2 regions of the Streptomyces sp. NPDC086549 genome follow, and region 1 is predicted to be linked to the other one. Evidence: riboswitches for the same ligand, from Rfam matches in the RefSeq annotation. Region 1 holds a riboswitch; the other holds the start of a gene.
The links. A riboswitch is a leader RNA that binds a small molecule or an ion and turns the genes downstream of it on or off. The one in region 1 is predicted to bind glycine.
Positions count from the first base shown of each region.

Region 2: linked by a shared signal. The riboswitch ahead of gcvT (glycine cleavage system aminomethyltransferase GcvT) and the one ahead of gcvP (aminomethyl-transferring glycine dehydrogenase) in region 1 are both predicted to bind glycine.

Region 1 is NZ_JBIVBS010000012.1:347,961-352,415, forward strand. It holds gene gcvP (aminomethyl-transferring glycine dehydrogenase) at 1-2,230, opposite strand, end outside; glycine riboswitch at 2,408-2,504, opposite strand; gene ACIPSA_RS33325 (PRC-barrel domain-containing protein) at 2,619-2,990, shown strand; gene ACIPSA_RS33330 (DNA polymerase IV) at 3,224-4,455, opposite strand, start outside.
Region 2 is NZ_JBIVBS010000013.1:296,562-301,016, forward strand. It holds gene ACIPSA_RS34725 (enhanced serine sensitivity protein SseB) at 1-521, opposite strand, end outside; gene ACIPSA_RS34730 (AAA family ATPase) at 587-1,255, opposite strand; glycine riboswitch at 1,434-1,527, shown strand; gene gcvT (glycine cleavage system aminomethyltransferase GcvT) at 1,683-2,801, shown strand; gene gcvH (glycine cleavage system protein GcvH) at 2,926-3,303, shown strand; gene glyA (serine hydroxymethyltransferase) at 3,318-4,455, shown strand, end outside.

The DNA.
Region 1 (4,455 bases):
CAGCGGGCTGCAGCGGGTGGTTCGGCAGGTACGGCGCCAGGTGCGACCGCACGGCCACCGGGCCGACGCCGGGACCGCCGCCACCGTGCGGGATGCAGAACGTCTTGTGCAGGTTGAGGTGGGAGACGTCGCCGCCGAAGTGGCCCGGCTTGGCGAGGCCGACCAGGGCGTTGAGGTTGGCGCCGTCGACGTACACCTGGCCGCCCGCCTCGTGGACCTGGGCGCAGATCTCGGCGACGTGCTCCTCGAACACACCGTGGGTGGACGGGTAGGTGATCATGAGCACGGCGAGCTCGTCGCGGTGCTGCTCGATCTTGGCCCGCAGGTCGTCGACGTCGATCTCGCCGTCCTCGGCGGTCTTCACCACGACGACCTTCATCCCGGCCATGACGGCGCTGGCGGCGTTGGTGCCGTGCGCGGAGGACGGGATCAGACAGACGGTGCGCTGCTCGTCGCCGTTGGCGCGGTGGTAGCCGCGCACGGCGAGCAGGCCGGCGAACTCACCCTGGGAGCCGGCGTTGGGCTGGAGGGACACCTTGTCGTAGCCGGTGACCTCGGCGAGCCGCTCCTCCAGCTCACGGATGAGCGTGAGGTAGCCCTCGGCCTGCTCGGCGGGCGCGAAGGGGTGCAGCTGGCCGAACTCGGGCCAGGTGACCGGCTCCATCTCCGTGGTCGCGTTGAGCTTCATGGTGCAGGAGCCCAGCGGGATCATGCCGCGGTCGAGCGCGTAGTCACGGTCGGCCAGCTTGCGCAGGTAGCGCAGCATCGCCGTCTCGGAGCGGTGCTCGTGGAAGACCGGGTGGGTGAGGTAGGCGTCGGTGCGCAGCAGCGCGTCCGGCAGGCTGTCCTCGGTCGCCGGGTCGAGCGCCTCGATGTCGGCCTCGACGCCGAAGGCCGACCACACGGCGGCCAGCTGGGCCCGGTTGGTGGTCTCGTCACAGGCGATGGAGACATGGTCGGCGTCGACCGGGTGGAGGTTGACCCCGTTCTCCCGGGCGGCGGCGACGATCTCCTCGGCGCGGCCGGCGACCTTGACGGTCAGCGTGTCGAAGTAGGCGCCGTGGACGATCTCCACACCGCCCGCCGTGAGGCCCGCGGCGAGGATCGTGGCGTACCGGTGGGTGCGCCCCGCGATGGCCCGCAGACCCTCGGGCCCGTGGTAGACGGCGTACATGCCGGCCATGACGGCGAGCAGCACCTGCGCCGTGCAGATGTTGCTGGTGGCCTTCTCCCGGCGGATGTGCTGTTCCCGCGTCTGCAGCGCGAGCCGGTAGGCCTTGTGCCCGTCTGCGTCGACGGAGACGCCCACGAGGCGGCCGGGCAGGCTGCGCGCGAACTTCTCGTGCACGGCCATGTAGCCCGCGTGCGGACCACCGAAGCCCATCGGGACACCGAAGCGCTGGGTCGTGCCGACGGCGATGTCCGCGCCGAGCTCGCCCGGCGAGGTGAGCAGGGTCAGGGCGAGCAGGTCGGCGGCGACCGTGACGAGCGCGCCGCGCTCGTGCGCCTGGTCGATGAGCGGCTTGATGTCGCGTACGGCACCGGAGGCGCCCGGGTACTGGACGAGCACGCCGTTGATCTCGCGGCCGGCGAGCTCGGCGGGGATGCCCTCGCTCAGGTCGGCGACCACGACCTCGACACCGGTCGGCTCGGCTCGGGTCTCTATGACGGCGATGGTCTGCGGCAGCGCGTCCGCGTCGACCAGGAACAGGCCCTTCTTGTTCTTGCCCATGCGCCGGGACAGCGCCATCGCCTCGGCGGCGGCCGTGCCCTCGTCGAGAAGGGAGGCGCCCGAGGTGGGCAGGCCGGTGAGGTCGGCGACCATGGTCTGGAAGTTCAGCAGGGCTTCGAGCCGCCCCTGGGAGATCTCCGGCTGGTAGGGCGTGTAGGCCGTGTACCAGGCGGGGTTCTCCATGACATTGCGCAGGATGACGGGCGGGGTGAACGTCCCGTAGTACCCGAGTCCGATCATCGAGCCGAGCACCTGGTTGCGGTCGGCGAGGGAGCGGAGCTCGGCGAGCACCTCGGCCTCGGTACGCGCACCCGGCAGGTCGAGGGCGTCAGTGTTCTTGATCACATCCGGCACCGCGGCGGCGGTGAGCTCGTCGAGCGAGCCGTAGCCGACCTGCGCGAGCATCTTGGCCCGTGCCTCCTGGTCGGGCCCAATGTGGCGCTGTTCGAACGGGATGCCCTGTTCGAGCTCGGAGAGCGGAATGCGGTGGGCGGTCATTGCGGAGGCCTCCTGGTCTGACGCGACCTTCGAGGGGCACCCCGGACACGGGCACCCCGACGGCCTCCCCCTCTGTCATCTCAACCTGAGAGCTTCACCAGGTCACCCGAGGGGCACCGGCTTTCACCGTCGGTGAGAGCGGAAGCCGTCGACATCCGCCCTGCTTTCCAGAGTGACCTCGTCCGAGCGGTACGTGAGCCTGAGAGATTCCGGGGAGGATTTGCTCCTTCGGCGCCTCCGGTGTCACTCCGGAGGACTCTCCCGCACGGGGTCAGCAGCCGTTTGCCAGAGTACCAGCGAGGTCAACGTACGGGTCTTCGAGTGGCCGCCTCCCTGAATGTGCTCTTTTGTAGTGCTTACGGATGAGTTGCGACCAAGTGGAGGGCCCGTGCAGACCGACATCGATCCGCGCAACCTGATCGGCCGCAAGGCGTTCGACCGCAATGGCACCAAGATCGGCACGATCGACGAGGTGTACCTCGACGACGCGACCGGTGTGCCGGAGTGGGCGGCCATACGCACTGGCCTGTTCTCTCGCGACGCCTTCGTCCCCCTGGAGCCCAGCGAACTGGTCGAGGGCACCCTCCACGTCCCCTTCGAGCGAGCCCTCATCAAGGACGCCCCCGACTTCGGCGTGGGCCGCCACCTCTCCCCGGAACAGGAACTCCAGCTCTACCACCACTACGGCCTGGACGTGGCCCCACCGCCGCCCTTCCCCGACCACGACTTCGGCAACCTGGCGGGCAGGGACGAACCCTGAGGACGGCCGAGCGGGGGGCCGGGCAGAGCGGGGCCGGCGGCGGGCGACGCGGACGGATGTCAGGCGGTGGCGAGTGTCGCGGATGACGAGTGTCGCGGGTGGCGGGTGACACGGCGGGCACCACGCGGTGGCGGGCCGGTGGCTGGCGCCGGGGGCACCACGCGATGGCGGAGGCACCACGCTATGGCGGGGGCCGGGAGCCGGTGACGGATGTCACGGCACGCTCCCCGCCGTCACTTCATCAGCTCCGGCACCACCGCCCGGCCTCCCCCAACGCCGCCCTGCGCCGCTCCCCCACCCGGACCTCCCCCGGCGCTGCCCTCCGCCCCGGCACCACCACCCGACGTTTCCGGCACCAGTGGCAGAGGATCCGCCGGTTCCAAGTCCGGATCGTCTGTGCGGAACGTGCGCACACGCCCCGGCTCCGAGTCGGGTGTCTCGAAGCGCACGGTGACCCGCCCCAGGCCGCTGCCCTGCACCCAGCCGTGCCCGTATTCGCTGTGCCGCACGTCGTGGCCCGAGGGCCAGCGGCGTTCGGTGGCCGCCGGCTGTTCCACCACCGGCTCGGCCACGGCCTCCTCCGGCTCCGTGTCGGCCCGCTCGCCCGCCGCCTGCGCGAACAGGTCCTCCTGCGTGTAGTCGGCGAGCCCGGAGACGCCCACACCGAGCAGCCGCACCCCGCCCGTCGTGTCCACGGACTCCAGCAGCCGCGCGGCCGCCTCCCGGACCACCGCCGGATCGTCCGTGGGCCCACGGAGCGTTTCGGACCGGGTCAGCGTGGAGAAGTCGTACCGCCGCACCTTCAGCACGATGGTCCGCCCCGACAGCCCCGCCCCACGCAGCCGACGCACACACCGGTCGGCGAGCCGCTGCACCTCCAGCCCCACCCTGAGCCGGTCGTGGATGTCGACGTCGTACGTGTCCTCGACCGAGACCGACTTGGTCTCCCGCTCGGCCACCACGGGCCGGTCGTCGTGCGCCAGCGCCATGGCGTAGAGCCCGTGCCCATGGGCCTTGCCCAGCAGCCGTACGAGCTCGTCCTCACCCGCCTCGGCGATCTCGTCGACCGTGGTGATCCCGGCTCTCCGGAGATGGTCGCCCGTCGCCGGTCCGACGCCCGGCAGCGTCCGCACCGACATGGGTCCCAGCAGTGCCCGCTCGGTCCCCGGTTCGATCAGCACCAGCCCGTCCGGCTTGGCCTGCTCGGAGGCGATCTTCGCGAGCATCTTGGAGGCGGCGAGCCCCACCGACCCGGTGAGCCCCGTGACGGCCCGTATCTCCGCGCGCAGTCTCACCCCGGCCAGCCGGGCCGACTCCTCGTCCCAGGCCGCTCCCCCGGCCTCCAGGTCCACGAACGCCTCGTCCAGGCTCAGCGGCTCCACCAGGGGGGACAGCGCCCTCAGCAGCCCCATCACCTGCTCGCTGACCGACCGGTAGAGGCCGAAGCGCGGCACGAGATACGCCG
Region 2 (4,455 bases), on a different contig from region 1:
GCCGCGGCGAGGAAGTCGACCGGGTCGACCTGCCAGTCGGGCTCGAACAGGCGGACACGGCCCCCCGTCGTCGGGCCGTCGAGCTCGCTGCGGCCCACCCGGCACAGCTCGGCCACCGCCTCCGGCGGAAGCGGGACGCCGACCACACCGTCCGGGTTGAGGGCGAGGCCGACCTGCGGGGGCAGACCGCGGGCGAACTCCACGGCGGGGGCGATGGTGTACGACAGGTGGGAGCCGACGACCTGGCGGAACTGCTCCTCCGAGCTGAACACCGGGACGTACACCTGGCCCTGGATCTCCATCGTGGGCAGGTCGAGGGGGCCGCTGTCCGGGCCGCCGCCGCTGGGCAGCGGGATCCACAGGAAGCTGCGGCCCAGGACCTCGACGATCCGGCCGCCGGCCGAGGGCACGCCGAGGGATGCCGACAGCACCTCCTCCAGTTCGTTGCCGGGCCATCCGCCGTGCGGATGGGGGTGTGCCTGTGCCGGGAAGTCCGCTGGAAAGTCCGCCGGGAAGTCCATCTGCTACCGCCTGCTGGGAACCACTGGTGTGGCTGGCAAGGCTAGCGGGTGCGGGTGACACGCCTTCACCGCGAGAAGCCGATCCCGCGCAGTGCGTCCGCCGCGTCCCGGTCCAGCAGCACCGCGGAGTCGCAGCCCTGGGGCAGGTCACCCCGCTCCACGGCGCGCAGGAGGCGGGCGGCGGCCCCACGGTGGCGCAGGAAGGCGTACCAGGAGACGCCCCGGCCGCGGCTGCGCTGGCCGTCCAGCGCGGTGTCCGGGGTGACGTCGAGCAGCAGCAGGTGCAGGGCTCTGCCACGGCGGCGGGCCTCGCGCGCCAGCCAGTCGCGCACCCAGGACTGCGTGCCGCAGTCGTGCACGACGACCCCCTCGCCGGAGCGCAGGGCGCGGCGCAGTCCGGCGTAGTGGGCGAGGCGGACCAGGGGACGGTAGACCGCGTACGGCAGGAAGCGGGGCATGCGGGCGTCCCAGCGGTCCCGGGTGTCCTGGGAGTCGATGCGCAGGCCCCGGACCGCGCGGTGCATCAGGGTGGACTTGCCGCTGCCCGGCAGGCCGGTGATCACGACGAGATCGCGGGGACCGAAGAGCAGGCCGTGCGGGCTGTGACCGGCCCGGTCGCGCAGGTCGCGGACGATGGGTGCCGGGCGCTCGTCGCAGCGCTCGCGGGCCGGGGCGGCGGGCTGCTTCGGCAGTGCCATGCCCGTGGTCGTGGCGTAGGCCGTGGTCCTGTTCACCATGAATCGTCCTCCCCTTGAGCTCTGAGATCCCCTGCCCGTCGAGCGTAAAGAGAAGGTAATGCCCGGTGTCTCGCGTTTTCGTGTGCGTACGGCCACAGCCCGGTTACAGATGCCGCCCTGCCGGAGGCGGGCCCAGGCGTGCAATGATGTCGGCGCCAACTGCATACCGGCCGTTTGAATCCGCGCGGGAGAGTCCTCGGCACTGCCGAGGCGCCGAAGGAGCAAGTCCCTCCCTTGAATCTCTCAGGCCCCGTTACCGCGCGGGCGAGGCACATCTGAAAAGCGGGCCGCTGTGTCAGTGGCCCCACCCAAGGTGCAAGTCGTGGTCATCCCCCCATGGGTGGTCATGGCGAACCTCTCAGGTTCCGATGACAGATGGGGAGGAACGACCTCGCCTGTCATGCCTCTGGGAGACGACCGACCGATGAGCAGTACCGAACTCCGTCTCACCGCGCTCGATGCCCTGCATCGCTCGCTCGGTGCGACCATGACCGACTTCGCCGGCTGGGACATGCCGCTGCGCTACGGCTCCGAGCGCGACGAGCACGTCGCCGTGCGCACGAGGGCCGGGCTCTTCGACCTCTCCCACATGGGCGAGATCACCGTGACCGGCCCGGAGGCCGCGAAGTTCCTGAACTTCGCCCTCGTGGGCAACATCGCCTCCGTCGGTGTGGGCCGCGCCCGCTACACCATGATCTGCCAGGCCGACGGCGGCATCCTGGACGACCTGATCGTCTACCGGCTGGCCGAGACCGAATACATGGTCGTGGCCAACGCCTCCAACGCCCAGGTGGTCCTCGACGCGCTGGCGGAACGTTCGTCCGGCTTCGACGCCGAGGTCCGCGACGACCGCGACGCCTACGCCCTGATCGCCGTCCAGGGCCCCGAGTCCCCCGGCATCCTGAAGTCCCTCACCGATGCCGACCTGGACGGCCTGAAGTACTACGCGGGCCTGCCCGGCACCGTCGCCGGCGTCCCGGCGCTGATCGCGCGCACCGGCTACACCGGCGAGGACGGCTTCGAGCTGTTCGTGAAGCCGGAGCACGCCGTCGAGCTGTGGCAGGCGCTGACCAAGGCCGGCGAGGGCGTCGGCCTGGTCCCCTGCGGCCTCTCCTGCCGGGACACGCTCCGCCTGGAGGCGGGCATGCCGCTGTACGGGAACGAGCTGACGACCTCGCTGACGCCCTTCGACGCCGGGCTCGGCCGAGTGGTGAAGTTCGAGAAGGAGGGCGACTTCGTGGGCCGCGAGGCGCTCGCCGAGGCCGCTGCCCGCGCCGAGCAGAACCCGCCGCGGGTCCTGGTCGGTCTGGTCGCCGAGGGGCGTCGTGTCCCGCGCGCGGGGTACGCGGTCGTCGCGGGCGGCGAGGCGATCGGCGAGGTCACCTCGGGTGCCCCCTCCCCCACGCTGGGCAAGCCCATCGCCATGGCGTACGTCGACGCGGCGCACTCCGCGCCGGGCGCGGCGGGCGTCGGTGTGGACATCCGCGGCAGCCACGAGCCGTACGAAGTCGTGGCGCTGCCGTTCTACAAGCGCCAGAAGTAGACACTGAGCAACCGGAGCCGCCCGGCGCACACACTGTGACGCCGGGCACATCACCCCTGCTCACCAGCGGTTTCATCAGTCCCGCAGTCATCAGCACACCACCGCGTACAGGAGAATTCAGGCCATGAGCAACCCCCAGCAGCTGCGCTACAGCAAGGAGCACGAGTGGCTGTCGGCCGCCGAGGACGGCGTCTCGACGGTCGGCATCACGGAGCACGCGGCCAACGCGCTCGGCGATGTCGTCTTCGTCCAGCTCCCGGAGGTCGGTGACACGGTGACCGCGGGCGAGTCCTGCGGCGAGCTGGAGTCGACCAAGTCGGTGTCCGACCTGTACTCCCCCGTGACCGGTGAGGTCACCGAGATCAACCAGGACGTCGTCGACGACCCGTCGCTGGTGAACTCGGCGCCCTTCGAGGGCGGCTGGCTGTTCAAGGTGCGCGTCACGGACGAGCCGGCCGACCTGCTCTCCGCCGACGAGTACACCGCCTTCACCGCCGGCTGAGGAGTCGTAGACGTATGTCCGTCCTGAACACGCCCCTGCACGAGCTCGACCCGGACGTGGCCGCCGCGGTCGACGCCGAGCTGCTCCGCCAGCAGTCCACCCTCGAAATGATCGCCTCGGAGAACTTCGCCCCGGTCGCGGTCATGGAGGCGCAGGGCTCGGTCCTCACCAACAAGTACGCCGAGGGCTACCCGGGCCGCCGCTACTACGGCGGCTGTGAGCACGTCGACGTCGCCGAGCAGATCGCCATCGACCGGGTCAAGGAGCTGTTCGGCGCCGAGTACGCCAACGTGCAGCCGCACTCCGGCGCCTCCGCCAACCAGGCCGCGCTCTTCGCGCTGGCCCAGCCCGGCGACACCATCCTCGGTCTGGACCTGGCCCACGGCGGCCACCTGACCCACGGGATGCGGCTGAACTTCTCCGGCAAGCAGTTCAACGTGGTCGCCTACCACGTGGACGACTCCGGCCTGGTCGACATGGCCGAGGTCGAGCGGCTCGCCAAGGAGCACCGCCCCAAGGTGATCATCGCGGGCTGGTCGGCGTACCCGCGGCAGCTGGACTTCGCCGAGTTCCGCCGGATCGCCGACGAGGTCGAGGCGTACCTGTGGGTCGACATGGCGCACTTCGCGGGCCTGGTCGCGGCGGGTCTCCACCCGAACCCGGTGCCGTTCGCGGATGTCGTCACCTCCACCACCCACAAGACGCTGGGCGGCCCGCGCGGCGGCATCATCCTCGCCAAGAAGGACTTCGCGAAGAAGCTGAACTCGTCCGTCTTCCCGGGCTTCCAGGGCGGTCCCCTGGAGCACGTGATCGCGGCCAAGGCGGTCTCCTTCAAGGTCGCCGCATCGGAGGACTTCAAGGAGCGCCAGCGCCGTACGGTCGAGGGCGCGCAGATCCTCGCCGAGCGGCTCACCGCGGCCGACGCCCGCGAGGCGGGCGTGAACGTCCTGACCGGCGGCACGGACGTGCACCTGATCCTGGTCGACCTGCGCGAGTCCGCGCTGGACGGGCAGCAGGCCGAGGACCGCCTCCACGAGGTCGGCATCACGGTCAACCGCAACGCGGTCCCGAACGACCCGCGCCCGCCGATGGTGACGTCGGGCCTGCGGATCGGCACGCCCGCCCTCGCCACCCGCGGCTTCACGGCCGAGG